Spirosoma rhododendri: one gene and its partner. The protein of the gene in region 2 interacts with the protein of the main gene of each other region in a pairwise test. Links are inferred from orthologs where the notes say so. Each region holds a gene or a part of one and is shown on either strand. Other genes may lie near its edges.

Evidence for each region.
Region 1: the proteins of HH216_RS10105 (region 2) and HH216_RS17050 interact in binary tests that used the Bacillus subtilis proteins (3 or more experiments, as listed by UniProt). The link is inferred for Spirosoma rhododendri from one-to-one orthologs.

The regions. Positions count from the first base shown.
Region 1 is NZ_CP051677.1:4,103,164-4,112,736, reverse strand. Bases 6,391-9,243 are described here. They hold HH216_RS17050 (ABC transporter permease), read right to left. Parts: upstream 8,563-9,243; coding sequence 7,219-8,562; downstream 6,391-7,218. Other genes in these bases: HH216_RS17045 (ABC transporter ATP-binding protein), read right to left, coding at 8,665-9,243; HH216_RS17055 (hypothetical protein), read left to right, coding at 6,402-7,217. Also shown: HH216_RS17080 (SusC/RagA family TonB-linked outer membrane protein), read right to left, coding at 487-2,574; HH216_RS17075 (SusC/RagA family TonB-linked outer membrane protein), read right to left, coding at 2,571-3,761; HH216_RS17070 (FecR family protein), read right to left, coding at 3,982-5,094; HH216_RS17065 (RNA polymerase sigma factor), read right to left, coding at 5,203-5,814; HH216_RS17060 (GDCCVxC domain-containing (seleno)protein), read left to right, coding at 6,151-6,354; more of HH216_RS17045, read right to left, coding at 9,244-9,573.
Region 2 is NZ_CP051677.1:2,397,237-2,407,634, reverse strand. The notes cover bases 3,296-6,973. They hold HH216_RS10105 (efflux RND transporter permease subunit), read left to right. Parts: upstream 3,296-3,623; coding sequence 3,624-6,773; downstream 6,774-6,973. Other genes in these bases: HH216_RS10100 (hypothetical protein), read right to left, coding at 6,912-6,973; HH216_RS10110 (efflux RND transporter periplasmic adaptor subunit), read left to right, coding at 3,296-3,519. Also shown: HH216_RS10120 (TetR/AcrR family transcriptional regulator), read left to right, coding at 359-994; HH216_RS10115 (TolC family protein), read left to right, coding at 1,192-2,436; more of HH216_RS10110, read left to right, coding at 2,449-3,295; more of HH216_RS10100, read right to left, coding at 6,974-7,571; HH216_RS10095 (SDR family oxidoreductase), read left to right, coding at 7,772-8,596; HH216_RS10090 (T9SS type A sorting domain-containing protein), read right to left, coding at 8,669-9,028; HH216_RS10085 (putative Ig domain-containing protein), read right to left, coding at 9,025-10,398. UniProt on the Bacillus subtilis protein: Required for self-resistance to surfactin, an antimicrobial lipopeptide surfactant produced by B.subtilis. Also required for swarming motility.

The DNA of each region.
Region 1 (9,573 bases), 1.7 Mb from region 2 along the record:
GTAGTACGACGCCCGCAATACGCGCAGTTCACCCAACAGGGCGTCTTTGCCCTGCGTCACCGGAATCTGCCCCGACTCAATCTGGTAGATCACCCGGTTGGCGTTGGTGATGCCACCAAAGGCGTTATTCCAGTTATCGTACGCACTGCCGTCCTGCGAGGTCCACTTGTGTTCGTGCAGCCGCCGGAAAATCCCCCCGTCGACCCAGCCGTTGGGCCGGGCGGGGATTACGAGTTCGTCGGCACCGATTTCGTTGGTGCGGAAAAAGCCGTTGTTCTGCATCATCAGCGGACGCCAGTTGCCGTAGGCTGGCCCAACGAGCGACGCCAAATCCTGCGGGGTCGGTACGAAGCTGCTGCTGACGAGCTGCGTGTAGTTTTCGTCCTGGAGTTTGGTGCAGCCCGGCATCAGCGCGGTTAGAGCTGAAATCAAGAGGGCGGTACTGCCCGCCTGCCGGTATGGTTTGAAAGTCATGGCGGATATAAGTTAAAAAGTTAGGTTCAGGCCAAACGTGTAGGTACGTACCGATGGGTACTTGTCACGGTCGTCGAGGCCGGGAGCCAGCCCACCCCGGTTAACTTCGGGGTCAAGCCCTTTGTAGCCGGTGAACTGGAACGTATTCAGCGTCGAGACGTAGACGCGGGCATTGCGGATGATCTTACTGCTGGTGGGCAGGTTGACGTTGTAGCCCAGCGTGACGTTATCGATCTTCCAGAAATCGCCGTTTTCAACATAATAGCTGTTGTATTCGAGCGGTACGTTTTTGTTCAGTACGACTTTGCCGAACACCGGCTCCTGCGCCGACCGCAGCTGGTTGTATTGCACCACACCGGGGTTTTCGTAGTACATCCGCTGGAAGTTCAGAATCTGGTAGCCAAACGCACCGCGCATGGTAACGGCTAGGTCGAAGTTTTTGTAACGCAGGTTGTTGTTCCAGCCCGCGTAGTACCTGGGTAGGCCATTGCCAAGAATCATCTTGTCTTCGTCGCTGTGGGCAAACTGATCGTATGGCACCTGCTGCCCTTCCCGGTTTTCGTAAATCCATTTCCCGTCAGCCCCCACATCGACTACCTTGAAGCCGTAGAAGTTACCGATGGGTTGCCCTACCCGCACCCGGCTGGTGTAGGTCTGGATGGGTTCACCCGTGTAGCCGGTGTTGAAAAAGTCGTTGGTCAGCGTGTACAGGTCGTTGGTCAGCGAGGTCAGTCGGTTCTGGTTGGTTGAGAAGTTGACGCTCGAATTCCAGACGAACGACTTTGTCTGCACCGGCACAACGTTGACAATGACTTCAACACCCCGGTTGCGCATCGAACCCACGTTGGCGCGGGTGATGCCGAACAGATTGGGGGGCGACGGCACGGGGTAGTCGTAGAGCAGGCCGTTGGTTTCGCGGTTGTACAGGTCGATCGAGCCGCTGACCCGCCCCTTGTAGAGCGAAAAATCGAGGCCGATGTTGGTTTCGCGTTTTTCTTCCCAGCGCAGGTACGGGTTGGGGTTACTGGCTGGCACCAGGCTCGGCACCCACGTACCGTTGACCAGGAAGAAGCCGCTGTAGTTGAGCCGGGCTACGCCCAAAAACAGATCGTCGGGGGCCGTACCGGTGACGCCGTAGCCTGCCCGCAGTTTCAGGTCGTCAAACACCTTGACGTCCCGCATGAACCCTTCCCGGTTGATACGCCAGCCCAGCGATACGGCCGGAAACGTACCCCATGGCTGATTGGCCCCGACAAACTTGGACGACGCTTCCCGGCGCACACTGGCCAGCAGCAGGTATTTGTCTTCATAGTTGTAAGTCAGTCGACCGAAGAAACCGACCAGGTTCCAGGCCCCTTTGTAGCTGCCGATGGGTGCCAGACCGGTCCGCAGGGCGTTCCCCGTGCCGATGTTATTGTAGGTAAACTTGTCGGTCGGGAAATTCCAGTTCTGCATGAAATAATCCTCGTACACGTTGTCCTGATAACTATACCCCCCAAGAACCGACAGGCGGTGTGCCCCGAAGTTGTGGTCGTAGTTGGCCGTCAGTTCAAGCAGCCGGTCGGTTACGGCCTGCGTCCCTCGCGATGCGTAGCCGTTACGACCGTCGCGGATGGTCGAGATATGCTGCTTGGTTTCGGCGTAGCCCCGCGTCTGGTTAAACTGGTTTAGCGAAGCCAGGGCTTTCAGTTGCAGCCGGTCGATGGGGAGCCAGGTTAGGCTACCGTTGTAACGCGTGTTGAGCGACTTATTTTCGCCATCCGATTCGTAGATGCGGGCCAGCGGGTTGTCGTAGTTGAACAGACCCGGCTGCTGATACCAGGTTCCGTCAGCATTGGTGATCGGCTGCGTCGGGTTTTGGATCACCGCCTGCCGGTACGTGTAGCCGCTAAAGCTACCGCCGTCGGTCAGGGTTGTATACCGGTTGTTAGAGCTGAGCAAGCCGACATTCAGTTTCAGCCGACTGTCGAACATGTTGTGGTTGACGTCGATCCGGCCGGTGAAGGTGCGGTTGTCCGACTTCAGGAAAATACCTTCAAAATACCGGTACGTGCCGTTGGCCAGGTAGTTGGTCGTTGCATTACCACCTCGCAACGTCACGTTGTTGACGTGAATGAGCGGAGCCCGCGAGAGTGCGTTGATCCAGTCGGTATCGCCCCCAGATCCTGAAAACCGACGCCCTGCGGAATGAGCCGCCGGTAGTCGGTCGCCGTCAGCAGATCAGGTTTGCGGGTGATCGTCTGCGTACTGACGTAGCCGCTGTATTCGATTGTCGGTTTGATATCGCCCTGCGCCCGGCGGGTCGTAATCAGGATAACGCCGTTGGTGCCGCGCGTACCATAGATAGCAGCCGCTGAACCGTCTTTTAGCACGTCGATGGACGCGATATCTTCCGGGGCTACCGTGTTCAAACTTCCCGGCACGCCGTCGATCAGAATCAGGGGTTGGGAGCTGCTACTGAGCGTAGCCGTACCGCGCAGCAAAATCTGCGTGTTGGCCGTTGGGTCGCCACTAGGGTTACTAATCGTCAGACCGGCGACCTTGCCCTGAAGCAGTTGCCCGGCATCTTTCACGGCTCCTTTCACGAAATTCTCCGACTTTACGCTGGCGACGGCGCTGGTCAGGTCAGCCTTCCGCTGCGTACCGTAGCCCACGACAACCACCTCCGACAACGACTTATCGTCGGATGCCAGTTGCACGTCGACCGTGGTACGCCCGCCTATGGCAACCTCCTTCGACGTGTAACCGATAAATGAGATCACCAGCGTTTCAGTACCCGTCGGTACTGAGAGCGAGTAAGCGCCATCGGTATCGGTAACCGTCCCCGTCGTACTGCCCTTTATCAGGACGTTGGCACCGGGCAGGCCCATGCCTTTATCGTCGGTCACGCGCCCCCGAACGGTTACGGCTTCGGCGACACCGACCTGCCCACCAGTAGACGTCGGTTCATCGGCGTCGCCTGTCTTTTCCTGGCGGTAGAGAATGATTTGGCGTCCCTCCACGCGATACGCAATGTTCAGCGGTGTCAGAAGCCGGTTCATCACATCGGACAGTCGCTCATTGGTAACCGACAGGCTGACGCGCCGATTGGTTTCGACAACCGACGAACTGTACGTAAACCGCACGTCCACCTGCTTACGCAGCAGTCCTAGCACGGACCCAATCTGCTGATTCGTGACTTGCATGGTTACCGAGCGGTCAAGCACCCCCTGCGCTGCCGATGGGCCAGCCAGTACGATGCTGCCCACGAATGCCGCCAGTAAAAGCTGACAGATAATGAGTTTCATAATCCCAAACGTCAACCGTTGAAACGACTCACATTTATGCATAAATTTGCTGGATTTGTTCAATTTGATTAAGGATAGGACAAATACGTCCCCGTCAGCTTCTGGAAGCCGTTGCAGGTACCGATACGGACGAGGGATGAATCAGGCAACGGTGCTGGACCCACCGTTGCTTTTTTTGTGTTACTACTGAGTAAACTTTGCTTAAATCATAGGCGCTGGGTTAGTTGGTGAAATTGGTAGCCGGTGAACATCCCTGGCTCATGACGTCGATTCGATCGGCGCCGATCCGGTAGGTGGCCCCGATTGCCCGACAGATGCTGCTCAGCCGTTCCGGCAGGGTTTCGTCGGCGAAAGACGTGGTGATCCGACAACTGCTGAGTCGATCAGCGTCGAATGAGATGGTTACTTCGTACAGCTGAGCGAGCGTTGTCAGCACATCCGCGACGGGCCGATCATCGAATGAGATCTCCGTGGGGCCTACCTGAATTGGAGCGACTGCGCTGCGATTCAGCACATTTCGTTTAGTTAGTACGCCGTCCGCGATCTCCACCTGCTGATTGGGCAGCAACACGTCGCTCTTCGTCGACGCATCCGACGGGTTTCCTGCCTTGTCCAGCGCGTAAACAGCTACCCGCCCCGTACGCACCAGCACGCTAACCGGTTTTTGCTGAAAGGCCCGAATTCGAAAGCTAGTGCCCAGCACGCGGGTCACCGACCGGTCTGTACGGATCAGAAACGGCCTTTTCGGATTCTTTCTGATATCGAAGAAAGCCTCGCCCGACAGGTTGACCAATCGGGTGTCAGCGGCAAACGTTCGCGGGTATGATAGCCAGCTATTCGGCTCCAGCGTAACGACGCTGCCATCGCTCAGCAGCACCGTCATGGGGTGCGTGCCCGTATTCGACCGTTCGATCAGCGCGAGTTCAGCAGTCGTAGCGGGACTGGATGATCCAGTCAGCCGGGTTGGTGATTGCACATACCAAAAGCCCGCTACTACTAATAAAACCGCAGCGGCTGCGACCGACGACCACTGCCACCAGGTCGCCCTTTGGCCAACAACCTTATCGGGACGCCAGTCCGTAGACTGGGCGGTTGTTACAATTCGCTGTACGTTTTCCCGCAAATGCCGATCGACCAACTCATCGGTATCGTACAAGCCATGTATGGCCTGCACGAGTATGACGGCCTGAACAATCGTTTCCTGCTGTTCGGGGTGCTGGGCTACCCACCCAGCCCAGAATGCGTAGCGTGGGTCGTCGGGCCGACGTACCCACTCGGCGAAAGTAGGGTCAGCTGCCAGGTCATCGGCCGTGTAATTAGAGAAGTTGTTCATCAACGCGTAAGGAGTCTCTAGTATCAGTAGTCCAGCTCCGCGTTGTTTATCACCAAAAAAAAGTAAACTTTTTTCCGAAAAAATATGAATCCTTTCTAACTCACCCAGTTAGCGCAAGGCCGGGCCCAGCAGTAACACAAACACAACGATGGGTAGTTGAATCTTTTTACGTAGCTCTTTCAGCGATATACTGAGCAAATTAGCGACAGCGGGGCGGCTTATTGTCAACAGTTGAGCTATCTCGTCATTGTTTAGGTGCTGGTAGAACCGCAGGTAGATGATCTCCTGCTGACGGGGTGTCAGTTGCAGTATACTGCGCTGAAGATGACGCACCTGCTCCTCCTGATGCTCTCCTGCGATCAGCACCTCTTCCACCGGCCGCTCGACGGCATCTGCTGAAAATGTCAAATCGTCGATTGGCCGGAAAAAATCGGCACGGCGCAGTGCTTTCAGCAATCGGTTCCGTACAGCCGTTAACAGGTATGCTTTTACGAACACGGTCTCGCTCAGGCTGGCCCGATTGTACCAGAGGTCGAGAAACACTTCCTGTAAACAGTCTTCGACAAAGGCGCTGTCCTTCGAGAACTTCGTCGCGTAGTTATACAGCAATTTGTAATGTTGCGTCACCAACTGACCAAAAGCCAGTGAGTCGCCGTTTTTAAAACGACTCCATAACAGGCTTTGCTCATCGACGGTAGTGGGCTGCAACTCATTATTCATTGTGTACGTGTGTCTGTGACACAAACATACAATTATAATCTAGTAAAGAATATATTGCACCTAGCTCATTATTGCAGGCAACAAGTTAATCACACGGTAGCAGTTGATAGACAAACGCATGATGGTGCCTACCACCCTGCTTTTTTGCTACCTGAGTAATCACAGCCACATATCTTTTCCGCCCTACCGAAACATGTAAATGGCTTGCCAAGCGGGTAAGAGGTGGATCAGGTCGAGCGAAACCACGCGTTTATCCCCACCATCGTAACGTTCCCTTCTCAGTATCTCCTCATCACAGCGAAAAAGCGGTACTTTCCCCGTATACTTCGCCCAATCATGACGCTTGAATCGACCATCACTTGCCCCCAGTGCAGCCATCAGCAAACCGAAACCATGCCGACGGACGCCTGCCAGTTCTTCTACGAATGCACCCATTGCCAGACGCTGCTCCGCCCCCTGCCGGGCGACTGCTGCGTATTCTGCTCCTACGGGTCGGTCAAGTGCCCACCCATTCAGCAGCAGAAGTCGTGCTGTTCGTAAGTAGTATTTACGGACCATCGCACTTATTGAACAAATCACCGGTGGTCATGCGTCGCTTCTCCGTTCAGATTCCACAGCCCTGTCCCCAGTCGTGGGACAATATGCAGCCGAATGATACGGGCCGATTCTGTACCAGCTGCCAGAAAACGGTAGTCGACTACACAACTTTATCCGATCAGGAACTAATAAAACGACTAGCCCGGCCAACGGCCGAAACCCAGTGTGGTCGCCTGCGTGACGATCAGTTCAATCGCCTGCTGGTGGCAGACACGATTGAAAGCAGTTGGCAGCGTTGGCTAAGCCTGTTGGCTATGAGCTGGCTCGGTCTGCAAACAGCTCTGGCTCAGCAGCACTCAACAAAGTCAACCCCGTCACACCCAACGCAAACGTCGCCGGTTCAGCCCAGTTTTACACCAATCGTACGAGCCGATCTCCCACTTACTACGGATCGTACGAAGTCGCTGATGATCACCGGACGCGTACTGCTGCGCGATACAACTGGTACGGTGCAGCCGCTAGCAAACGCCTACGTCCAGGTTGGCTACTACCACGGCAGTTGGCAGGTGAAAACCGATCGTGATGGTACGTACAGCCTTACAATTACCGCGCTGGAAAAGCCGACTACGCTCAACGTTCACATCAACAGTGGTGGCACAGTACGTACAGACTACTATAGTTCATGCCAGATTCAGACCACGGGAACGGAGAAATCACTTCAACTTAACGATGTTACGCTGGTGCAATCCGTCACCCGTAACCTACAAACGATCACCGGAGGTGGCATAGCGATTATTCCCGCGCCAACCCGCTGGCAACGGTTCTGGCGCAGCCTCCTGCACCGGGAGCCGCACCAGAACGGGTAAGTTAACCCTTATAGAACACCCACTTTGATAGTTCTTTGTAGGTGATTTTTTTGCCGTACATCAGGATACCGACGCGGTAGATACGGGCGGCCAGCCAGATCGTGCCGAGGAAGCCCAGCACCAGCAGCACCATCGACAGGGCCAGTTGCCAGCCCGGTACGCCAAACGGAATCCGGACCATCATAATCACCGGCGAGGTAAACGGAATCATCGAGGTCCAGAACGCCAATGGGCCGTCGGGGTCGCGGACGACGAACTGGGCAAAGGCGATGGACGCGATGATGGGCAGCATGATCGGGAACATGAACTGCTGCGTCTCCGTCTCGTTGTCGACGGCCGCGCCGATAGCCCCGAACAGCGCGCTGTAGAGCAGGTAGCCGCCGAGGAAGTAAAACATAAAGCACGAAATAATCAGCGGCAGGTTCAGCGTGTCGATAGCCGCCATGATGTTGGCCGCGGGGCCGTCGGCAGCGGCCATCTTGCGTTCCATAGCCTCCCGATCACTGGCCGACATTGTCGGTACATTACCAACCCGGCTGGTCACGGCCGACTGTGCTGTTTCTTTGGGCGATTTCCCCAGCATAGACGAGCCAATCGTGAGCAAACCTACCGTCAGCACGATCCAGAGCAGAAACTGGGTCAGGCCCACCAACGCGACGCCGATGATCTTACCCAGCATCAGTTGAAACGGCTTTACCGACGAGATAATCACTTCGATAATGCGGTTGGTTTTTTCTTCCATTACCCCCCGCATCACCTGCGTGCCGTAAATCAGCATCATAATGTAGATCATCACGGCGCAGGCACCACCAATAATCGACGTGGCCACCGAACTGCTGTTTTTCTCGCCTTCCTCGCTCAGGCTGATCGTCTGCGCGTCGACGTTGACTTTGGCGTCTTCGATCACCTGCTGCGTGATGCCCGCCCGGTTCAGCTTAATCGTTTCGATTTCGCGCGAAATGGCCCGTTCAACGTTGTTCTGCACATCAAGACTGACGCTTTTTTCGGCAAAAATCCGCACCGTCTTCGGCTGCTCGATAACGTCTTTGGGGATGTACACCAGCACGTCGTACCCCTGCTTGACGAACGACTTCTTGGCCACGTCCAGCGATTCTTTCGGGTACGCATACGCCGACTCTTTTGTCTGCTTGAACTTGCCTTTGAACAGACCGCTGTCGTCGACAACGGCAATTTTCTTCTGGTTGATCGAACTGATAGCCGCCCAGCCAATGACCCCGTAGAACGCCGTGATAAGCAGCGGCCCCAGGATAGTCATGATGATAAACGACTTCTTACGCACCCGAACCAGGTACTCGCGTTTGATAATGATAAAGATGGTATTCATGACTGAATGATTGAATTGTTGAATGATTGATTTATCGAGTGTTGAAATGAATGACTTAAACAGTGGGCGTTAGCCTATTCAATCATTCTATCAGTCACTAATTCAATCATTTGCACCCACCGTCCGGATGAAGATGTCGTTCATGCTGGGAATGTTTTCGCCGAATGAGCGCACGGCTACGCGATCGAGGAGGAAGCGGATCAGGTCGTTGACCGATGCGTCGGGGGGAATCTGAATGTCGGCACGCTCGAAACCGTCGTCGGTGGTGCCCGTCTGTTTGAGGGCGAAGGCAGCGGGCAGGTCGCCTAGTGCGCCCTTGTATTCGACGTGGTACGTGTGCGTCCGGAACTGCTCTTTGATGGCCCGCTTGGAGCCGTCGAGCACCTTGTGCGACCGGTTGATGAGCGCGATGTGATCGCACAGTTCTTCGACGGATTCCATGCGGTGGGTCGAGAAAATGATCGTTTTGCCCCGGTCGCGCAGTTCCAGAATCTCGTCTTTGATGAGGTTGGCGTTGATTGGATCGAAGCCGGAAAAGGGTTCATCCAGAATAATCAGGTCGGGATCGTGCATGACCGTTGCTACGAACTGCACCTTCTGCTGCATCCCCTTTGAGAGGTCTTCAACCTGCTTATCCCACCAGGTTTTGATATCGAACTTGATAAACCACGTTTTGAGCTTATCCAGCGCCTGCCGTTCGTTCAGCCCTTTGAGCTGCGCCAGGTACAACAGCTGCTCGCCGACCTTCATTTTCTTGTACAACCCCCGCTCTTCGGGCAGGTAGCCAATGTTACGGATGTGGCCGGGATTGAGTCGCTCCCCACCCAGCAGTACCTCACCTTCGTCGGGGGCCGTAATCTGGTTAATGATGCGGATGAGCGAGGTTTTCCCCGCTCCGTTGGGGCCCAGCAGACCGAAGATACTACCCTTCGGCACGGCCAGACTAACATCGTCAAGCGCACGGTGTTCGGCGTACTGCTTGACGATGTGATGCGTTTCCAGAATGTTCAT
Region 2 (10,398 bases):
TTAAGGTGAATTATAAATGATCCAATAGGCCGCTATCTTGTTTTTTTGTCATCCCGACACCAGGAGGGATCTTCGGTAATTGAATGATTCTTGCTGTTGCCGAAGATCCCTCCTGGTGTCGGAATGACAAAGAGACAACAGCTAATTATTTGTCAATCAATAGCTTAGGACAAAGTCTATTCAGTAGTCGTCCTGACCAACAACAGTCAATTAACCGTCCGAAAGGCCAGCCTTATTACGCTATAAGGCTGGCCTTTTGTCATTTAGCGCAACCGTTCGTCACAAAGAAAATTTTTAATGAATTAGACGAAACTTATAAAATCTATCTTTGTTAGGTTTTTTGAAACAGGTTAGATGAATGAGTACCACCGAGCGTAGAGTTAGACAAAAAGCCGAGATACGACAGCGCATTCTGGACGCGGCCCGGCAGATAGCGCGGGAAAAAGACTGGAACGCCGTTACGATTCGGAGCATTGCCGACGCTATCGAGTACACCGCTCCGATTGTGTACGAGCACTTCGAGAATAAGGAAGATGTCCTGCTCAGCATTGCGCGGGAAGGCCACGAAGAAGTAAAGCGCTCGTTTGACACGGTCATGGCAATGGGCCTGAATGCAGAAGAAAAGCTGGCCCGGCTGTCGATGGTGCAGTGGCACTTTGCAACGGCACAGCCAGAAGTGTTCCGCCTGATGCACAACCCCGAACGCATGGAACAGCAGCGCGAACAAATGCGCGACGACATGCAGGAAGCTCGCTTCCGGATGGAGAGTCTGTTTGGGGAACTGGGTGTTTCGGAGGCCGAGAAGCCTGAGATTATTTTTAACTGGTTCTGCCTGATGCTGGGCTATATCAACCTGATTACCAATATAAAACCTGATGAAGCAGCCCGTCATCTGAAGAAAATGGACGACCCGCAGATGGCCGCTCTGTTTCAGAACCCGACAGCGCTGTATGAGCGGGCTATCCGCCGATTTCTGCACAATCTTACCTGCTAATACGTTCGGGGGTCCCACCCACATACACACATGAGAACAAGTATTTATCTGATCTTACTGTCGGCCTTACTGATTCCGCCGGTTCAGGCGCAGCTAGCCCCCCTACCGACGGCTTTTCGCTGGCGCAGTGCGTTGAATACGCGCGTGCTAACAACCCCAATATCAAGATTGCCCGCATCAACGAGCAGGTATCGACGGTGCAGGTAAAACAGGTTATCGGCCGCAACCTGCCGCAGGTAGGCGTGTCGGGGTCGGTGGTCGACAACGTCATTATTCCGGTCACGCTGCTGCCCGGCAGTCTGGCGGGTGCAGCCAGTACAACCGCCACGACGGGCCAGGCACCCACTGCTGGCGGCACGGGAGCGCAAGAGTTCATCCGGGTCAAGTTTGGTACGCAGTATAACGCTACGCTCACCGGCCGGGTCGATCAGAAATTGTTCGACCCCTCACTGGGTCTGGCGCTAAAAGCTGCTAAAGTACAGACGCAGTTACAGTCGGTTGTTACGGCGCAGGCCGAGCAGACGCAGGCATACAACGTGGCGCAGGCGTACTACCGGACGCTGGTTATCGATCTGCAACGGCGGCTGACCATCCGTGACCTGAACTCATCGGATACGCTGCTGCAACAGGAGATTGTCCGGCTGAAAAACGGCACGACGCGGGAAATTGACTTCGGCCGGATTCAGCTCAATCGCAACAACCTGCAATCGCAGCTGGAGCAGGCCAATCGTAACTACGGTCAGGCAATCAACCAGCTAAAATTCCAGATGGGTATGCCCATCAGCGAGCCCCTGCAGCTACAGCAGCTACAGATCGAGAATGATTTGCAGGTGGCCGAACTGACCAACGCTGAGGATCGTTTTTTTGAGAGACGTCCCGACTTCCGGCAACTGTTGCTGAATACGCAACTGGCCGACCTGAACCGACAATCAAACAACCGGGGCTATTACCCGTCGCTGGGTTTATATGGTACCTACGGCACCAATGCGCAGCGACAGGATTTTAACTTCTTTCAGGGGGGCCTGCCCTGGTTTCAGAGCAGTGCCATCGGTCTGACGTTTAGCTGGACACCCTTCGACGGCAATCAGCGCAAATACCGCGATCAGGAAAACCGGCTGACTCTGGAAACGTTACGTCTTCAGCAGATTCTGACCCGCGAGTCGGCGCAGCTGAGCCTGAGCAATGCGCAGGTGAGCTATCAGAATCTGGTTACCGACATTCAGCGTGAGCGCGACAACATCAAACTGGCCCAGCGGATTCTGACCGTTACGGAACTGGAGTACAAAGAAGGCATCGCCACGTCGGTTACACTGATCGATGCGAAAGATGCCCTGACGACGGCCCAGAACAACTTGGCTAACAAACTTATCAGCCTGTATCAGTCGCGGCTCGACTACGAAGACGCGCAGGGAACCATTATCGACTACGTTACCAAAAAATAAGTTAAGCCACTCATGAAACGAATTCTTATAGTACTCGGTGTCGTTGCGCTGATCGGGCTGATTGCCTTCCGGTTGATCGACAACAAAAAAGTGATCGACGACGCCAAGACGCCGAAAGCTGTATTCCAGACCACACCGGTTGTGGAAGTGCAGGCCGTGACGTTTGAAAAGCTCGACCAGAACCTGTCTTTACTCGGTACGGTCGAAGCCCGGAACGAGGGAAACATCATCGCCGAAACGCGGGGTAAGCTGACCGGCTTCAACCTGGTGCTGGGCACGCAGGTCGGCAAGGGGCAGCGCGTTGGCTATATTCAGGATGAAGTACAGGGCATTGTCCTGCAGAATAGCCAGACCGCCGTCGATAATGCCAAACGCGAGATGGAGCGGTACGAGCGGCTGTATCAGGGCGGTGCCGTAACGCAGGAAGCTTATCAGAAGCTAAAAGATCAGTACAACAACACGCTGATCAGTGAAAAGCAGCAGAAGCGGGTGCTGGGCAACGGCGCGGTAGTAGCCCCCATCAGCGGGTATGTCTACGACAAGAAAGTGGAGAACGGCGAGTACGTACAGGTCGGTGCCGTGCTGGCGTCGGTTATCAACCTGAATCAGTTGAAGTTGGTCGTCAACGTTCCGGAGCAGGCTGTCTATCAGTTGAAAATCGGCGATCAGGCCCGTGTAACGGCGCAGGCATTTCCCGGTGTTGTCTTCACGGGTGCCGTGCATTACATCAGCCCCAAGGGCGACGCGCTGCACAACTATCCGGTGGAAGTGTACCTAAATAACAATGCCAAAAACCAATTGAAAGCCGGTACGCTGGCCAACGCCAGCTTCACGTTTAAGCAGGGCGTCAATGGGTTGTTCATTCCCCGACGGGCGTTGGTTGGCGGTGCCGACAGCGCCAGCGTTTACGTCGTACAAAACGATATTGCCCGGCTGCGTCGGGTAAAACTCGGCTACGACAACGGCGATCAGTATCAGGTACTCGACGGTCTGCAACAGGGTGAACCCATCGTGGTCAACGGCCAGCTCAACCTCACCAACGGCTCGAAAGTAACGGTCAGCAACTCAACGGCAAGCCGGTAAACGTGTTTAAGGTTTGATGTTTAAGGTTTAAGGTTGCTCCGCGAGCAGACTTCGAATCTCGAACCCTAAACCTTAAACCTTAGACTTTAAACCTTAAACTTACCATGTCAGTAACAGAAATTGCCATTAAACGCCCGACACTGGTGGTGGTGGCCTTTACCGTGCTGGGTCTGCTGGGGTTCATCTCGTACAAGAGTTTGAACTATACCCTGCTGCCTAAGTTCGATGCGTCCGTCGTGACGATTCTGACGACGTATCCGGGCGCAGCAGCCGGGGAGGTGGAAAACTCCGTGACGCGCAAACTCGAAGACGCTGTGTCGTCGATCGAGAACCTGAAAAACATTAGCTCGACCAGTCAGGAAGGTTTGTCTACGATTCAGGTTGAACTCAACGCCAGCGCCGACCCAAACCAGGCACTGGAAGACGCCCAGCGGAAAATCAACGCCGTACTATCGCAGTTGCCCGACGAAGTCAACTCGCCGACGCTGCTCAAATTCTCGACCGACGATCTGCCCGTTTTGCGGATGGGCGTGCGGGCCAACCTCGAACCGACCAAACTCTACGACCTCGTCGATGACCAGATTCGAACGCAGCTGACCAAAGTCGACGGTGTGGGGCAGGTGACGCTGACGGGTGGCCGCGAACGCGAAATCCGCATCGGTATCGACCCCAACAAGCTGAAGAACTTCAACCTGTCGGTTGCGCAGGTGTCGCAGGCTATCAACTCGGCCAACCTCGACTACCCAACCGGCAAGATCGAAACCGACCGCGCGCAGTACGCCATCCGGCTGTCGGGTAAGTTTACCAATGTCGACCAGATTCGGAACGCGGCCCTGAAAACCTCGCCCGACGGTACCAAAATTCTGCTTAGCGATGTAGCAACCGTCACCGACGGGGTGGCCGACGCAACGACGATCAACCGGATCAACGGCCGCGAATCGGTCGGGGTAACGATTCAGAAGCAGACCGACGCCAACGCCGTTGAGATCAGTCAGCGGGTGCGGGCGATTCTGGGCAACATCGAAAAGCAGTACGCCAACGTCGGCCTGAAGTTCGAGATCACCAGCGACTCCTCGACCTACACGCTGGCATCGGCCGAAGGCGTAATCTTCGACCTTGAATTTGCCGTTGTGCTGGTGGCGCTCGTGATGCTGCTGTTTCTGCACAGCCTGCGCAATGCCTTTATCGTGATGGTATCGGTTCCGGCGTCGATTATCTCGGTATTCGTGCCAATGTATCTGCTGGGCTTCACGCTGAACCTGATGACGCTGATGGCCCTCTCGCTGGTTGTCGGTATTCTGGTCGACGACTCGATTGTGGTCCTGGAAAACATCTACCGGCACCTCGAAATGGGTAAAAACCGCCGTCAGGCATCGCTCGACGGTCGGAACGAGATTGGTTTTACAGCCGTCGCCATTACGATGGTCGACGTGGTAGTATTCCTGCCGCTGGTCTTCGTACAGGGTCTGATCGCCAACATTATCCGCGAGTTCTCGCTGGTTGTCGTGTTCTCGACGCTGATGTCGCTGATCGTGTCGTTTACCATTACCCCACTACTGGCGTCGCGTTTTGCCAAGGAAACCGACCTCAACGGGCCGGGTCTGGGCAAGCGATTCCTGAAAGGATTCGAACATCAGTTCGATTCACTCAAAAACGGGTACGCCCGACTGTTGCAGTGGGGTCTGTTCCACAAGCGTTGGGTTTATCTGGCCGCTATCGCCCTGTTTATCGGTTCGATCGGACTGGTTGCAGGTGGCTTTATCGGCACCACGTTCTTCCCGCAAAGTGACCAGGGCGAATTTATCATTCAGGTCGAAGGGGAGCCATTCAACAGTCTGGCCGAAACCAACCGGATTTGCCAGCAGATTGAGAAAGAGCTGATGAACACGAAGTATGTGACGAAGGTGAACTCGAACGTCGGGTATTCAAGCTCATCGCAGGGCGGTGGCCTGGGGTCAACGCCCTACCACAAAGCCGAGATTACGGTGACGATTGTTCCGAAAGATCAGCGCCCCGTGTCGATTGAAACGTTTGCGGCCCAACAGAAAGCCAAGATCATGCAGATTCCCGGTCTGAACGTAAAATCGGCCCCGGTCGGTATTACGGGTGGTGCCAACGCGACGCCGATTCAGATTCTGTTGCAGGGAAATACGCAGCAGGAACTGGAAGCATCGGCGGCTATCGTGAAGAAAGTTGTGGCCTCGGTCAGCGGTACAACAGACGTTGAATTATCGGTCGATGATCCTAAGCCGGAGCTGAAAGTGAATCTGGACCGCCGGAAAATGGCGCAGTACGGCGTATCCGTCGCGAACGTCGGTGCCACGCTGCAAACGGCCTTCTCGGGTAATACCGACAGCAAATACCGTATCGGCAATCGTGACTACGATATCCGCGTTGAGCTGAATCAGTTCAACCGGCAGAGCAAGGACGACGTAGGTAACCTGACCGTTCCCGACGCGCAGGGCAACCTGATCGAAGTCGACCAGATTGCCGACCTGACGCTGGGCACGGGTGCTACGCAGCTATCGCGCTACAACCGGGTCGGGTCGCTGTCGGTCAATGCCAACGTCGTTGGTCGGCCGGTGGGTACGGTCGGTACGGAGATCGACAATATTTTGAAGAAAACGGAATTGCCGGGTGGTGTCACATATGCACTCAAAGGCGATCTGGAACGGCAGGCCGACGCGTTTGGTAGCCTAGGTATCGCGCTGGGGCTGGCTATCACGTTTGTGTACCTGCTGATGGTTGCGCTATACAACTCGTATTTCCGCCCGTTCGTCGTCCTGTTCTCAATTCCGATGGCCGTAATCGGTGCGTTTCTGGCGCTGGCACTGGCCCGCGAATCGATCTCGTTCTTCGTTATGCTCGGTATGATTATGCTGATCGGTCTGGTAGCGAAAAACGCTATCCTGCTGGTCGACTTTGCCAATGCGCAGAAGGAAGAAGGCAAGAGCACGGTCGAAGCACTGATCGAAGCGGGCCGCGAACGGATTCGCCCGATCCTGATGACCACGATCGCCATGGCGATTGGTCTGCTGCCGATGGCACTGGCCACCGGCGACGGTTCGGAATCGAAAAACGGTCTGGCGTGGGTTATCATCGGTGGTCTGATCAGTTCGCTGCTGCTGACGCTGGTCCTCGTCCCGACGGTGTACCTGACGTTTGAGAACGGTTTCAACGCAGCAAGCCGCGCCTGGAACCGGATTTCGGGCAAGAAAAGCAAACCCGTCACCCGCGAATCGGCAGAAGTATAGTCGGTTTACGGTTTATAGTTTTCGGTTTACGGTGCTATCCGCCGTGAACTGTATACCGTAAACCGAATACCGAAAACCGCCTACCAACAAAAATGCCCGGCAGCGATTGTCGGGCATTTTTGTTGGTAGGCGAGTTATCTAATCCCGGTAATCTTTGTCGTAGGGCAGTTGGCGCGATGCTTTCCGCATGATCGTCGTGATGATCGATCCGGTGTTGCTGCCGAAGCCGCGTGACAGTGTCTTGTCGTATTTCCAGAGCAGTTCGCCCGTTTTGCCGTCGTTGATGCTGATGGTCGTTTTACCCGTATTGGTCGGGCCGGAGAAACCAACGGCGAACGACATGGCAATAGCTGCGCCGTTAGACATGGGCTGCGTGGTTTCAAACGTGCCGGATATAATTCCGTCGACCTCCAGCATTTTCGCCAGTTCTTCGGGGGTAAAGCTGGCCAGCGTTTCGTAGGTGACGGCGTTCCGTGCCAGCAGGGCGTTGGTGCGGGCCAGGTCCTGCACATCGACGGTCAGGTCTTTACTTTCTTTCCGTTTCAGAAAATACGAATGCACGGCGTTCTGCACATCGAGTCCTTCGCGTTTTTCCAGCGCAGCTACCCCCGCTGGTCCACCATTTTTTTCAACCTCCTTCGGCCGCAGTTGCAGCGTTGTTTTGAAAGGCAGTACGGCCAGCACTTTGTGATCTTTAGCCAGCGTTTTGAAGTTGGGATTGGTATAAATCTCCCGCGTTTGTGCTGTACTCACAGCGATCGAGACTAGCAGCGCGACCAGCGTGGTCATGAATCTCATAGACGAATTAAAGTTACGTGAATCCAAATCTGCGCCCTTGTCTGCTGATTGTCAATAACCGCCAGTAAAAGCACGCTAACTAATTCGTAAACGGTAGCTTACCGCACCTCAGGACGTAGACAAAGCGGGTTAAAATTAGTTTGTACAGATACGGCCCGACAACGGCAGTATGTACTAACCAGTTTATTTATCTGATACTCATGAAAGTGTGGTTTATCACCGGTACTTCGCGCGGCTTTGGGCGCGTGTGGGCCGAAGCAGCCCTCAAACGGGGCGACAAAGTAGCGGCTACCGCCCGCGATACCGATAGCCTGAACGACCTGGCCGATACCTATGGCGACAACTTCCTGCCCCTGTCACTCAACGTTGACGACCGGCAGGCCTGTTTCGACGCTATTCAACGGGCAAACGACACATTTGGCCGCATCGACGTGCTCATTAGCAACGCGGGCTACGGGCAGTTTGGTTTTTTTGAAGAGCTGAGCGAAGACGAAGTACGGAAGCAGCTCGAAACCAACCTGTTTGGCTCCATCTGGATCATTCAGGCGGCACTCCCGATCATGCGGGCGCAGGGCAGCGGCCACATCATGCAGGTATCGAGCATCGGTGGCGTTACCACCTTCCCGATTTTCAGCATCTATCACGCATCGAAATGGGCGGTGGAAGGTATGTGTGAATCGCTGTCGCAGGAAGTGGCCCAGTTTGGCATCAACGTCACGCTGATCGAGCCGGGCGGCTATTCCACCGACTGGAGTGGTAGTTCGGCGAAACACAGCGAGCCCAATCCGGCGTACGATGACCTGCGGAATCAGATTAAGGAGAACCGTAAGAAAAGCCAGCCCGGCGATCCCGACGCAACCGCCGATGCTATTCTCCAGGTCGTTGACGCCGAAAAACCGCCGTTGCGTTTATTTCTCGGCTCCGTTGGGCTCCGGCTGGTTGAGCCCAAATATCAGGAGCGGCTCGCCACCTGGCACGAATGGGACGACGTATCCAAAAAAGCGCAGGGGAGCCAGGCCAATTAATTCCACATTACCACAAACGCATCGAGGGACCAGTTGGCCCCTCGATGCGTTTGTCACAGACTAAATTCGGTTCTACTGCCGGATCAATTTGATGACCTGTTGCTGGGTTGGCGTGCTCACCCGCAACAGATACATACCCGCCGAACGGCCCAGCTCAACCGTAGCCCGCTCGACCTCGTCAGCCTGTTTGATGCTCGTTTCATGAACCGTTCGGCCCTGCTGGTCGGTCGCCAGAATCCGAACCGACTCCGCCACCACGCCCCGGATTTCCAGCTCCACCCGTTCGCTCAGCACCGGGTTGCCCAGTACACGAACCTGCATTGGCTCCCGCTGTTCGGCTACCCCAATCCGGCTGCTGCTATTACAGAAGCTGAGCCAGTTGTAGCTGAAGGTACTAACCTTGCCCGACTGAGTAGCCTCCAGCGTGATCACCGGGTTGTCGGTGTAGAGCCGCAGACTGTAAGGCCCCGGTGCCGTGGTGGGCAACGACTCATTGATGGTGCGGAAGCTGATAGGGCTGCCATCGCTGTTGCTATACTGGGGGTGAAGGTCACCTGCCGCGAATTGGGTGTCAGCTGCGCACAGCTGTTGGTGATCACTCCGCTGATGGCGAAGTTGCCCCCCACCGGTGCTGCGTTTACCGTGATGGTGAACATCCCGCTACCCGAGCCCGCCGAGTTGGTACCCGTGATTGTCACCATGCTTACCTGCGCCGTGGTAGGTGTGCCCGAGATGGTACGGCTGCCAGCGTCGAAGCTCAGTCCGGCGGGCAGGCCCGATGCGGTGTAGGTGATAGGTGTTGTACCCGAGAAGGCGGGCACTACGTAACTGAAAGCGACGCCCACCGTGGCCGTCTGGTTAGGCAGCGTTGGGGCCACCGGAGCCGCTGGGCCGGGGGCTGTGCTACAGGCGCTAAGCCAGTTGTAGCTGAGGGTAACAACCTTGCCCGACTGGGTGGCCTCCAGCGTGATCACCGGGTTGTCGGTGTAGAGCCGTAGACTGTAGGGCCCCGGTGCCGTGGTAGGCAACGACTCGTTGACGACGCGGAAGCTGATGGGGCTGCCATCGCTATTGCTGTACTGGGGGGTGAAGGTCACCTGCCGCGAATCGGGCGTCAGCTGTGCACAGCCGTTGGTAGTCACCCCGCTGATGGCAAAGGTACCCCCGGCCGGTGCCGCGCTGACGGTGATTGTGAAGTTGCCGCTACCCGACCCCGCCGAGTTGGTGCCCGTAATCATCACCATGCTGACCTGGGCCATCGTGGGCGTACCCGAGATGGTGCGGCTGCTGGCTTCAAAACTCAAACCCGCCGGCAATCCCGACGCGGTGTAGGTAATGGGGGCTGTGCCCGAGAAGGCTGGCACCACGTAGCTGAAGGCAACGCCCACCGTGGCCGTCTGGTTGGGCAGCGTTGGGGCCACCGGAGCCGTCGCTACCGGAGCAGCAGGGGCAATCGTAAAGGTAAACGTGGTGCTGGCCGTCAGGTTACCCGGATCTTTAGCCGTGACCGTCACATTGAACGGCGAACCTGTAGTCGTTGAGGGAGTACCGCTGATGGTGGCTGGTGCCGTGAAGCTCAGACCCGTTGGCAGACCAGTCACCGACAGCGTCAGCGAATTAGGCGTCTCGGCATCGGTGAAGGTGTTGGCCGGAATCGTGTAGGTGTACGCCTGCCCAACCGTTGCCGACTGGGGCGGGATGGCGTTGGCTACTGTTGGGGCCGTATTACCGATGACCTGCAAGGCCCGGTCCGCCTGAATAAATCCGTAGCCGGTGCCGAAGTCGAAACCCGTATCGAAGCC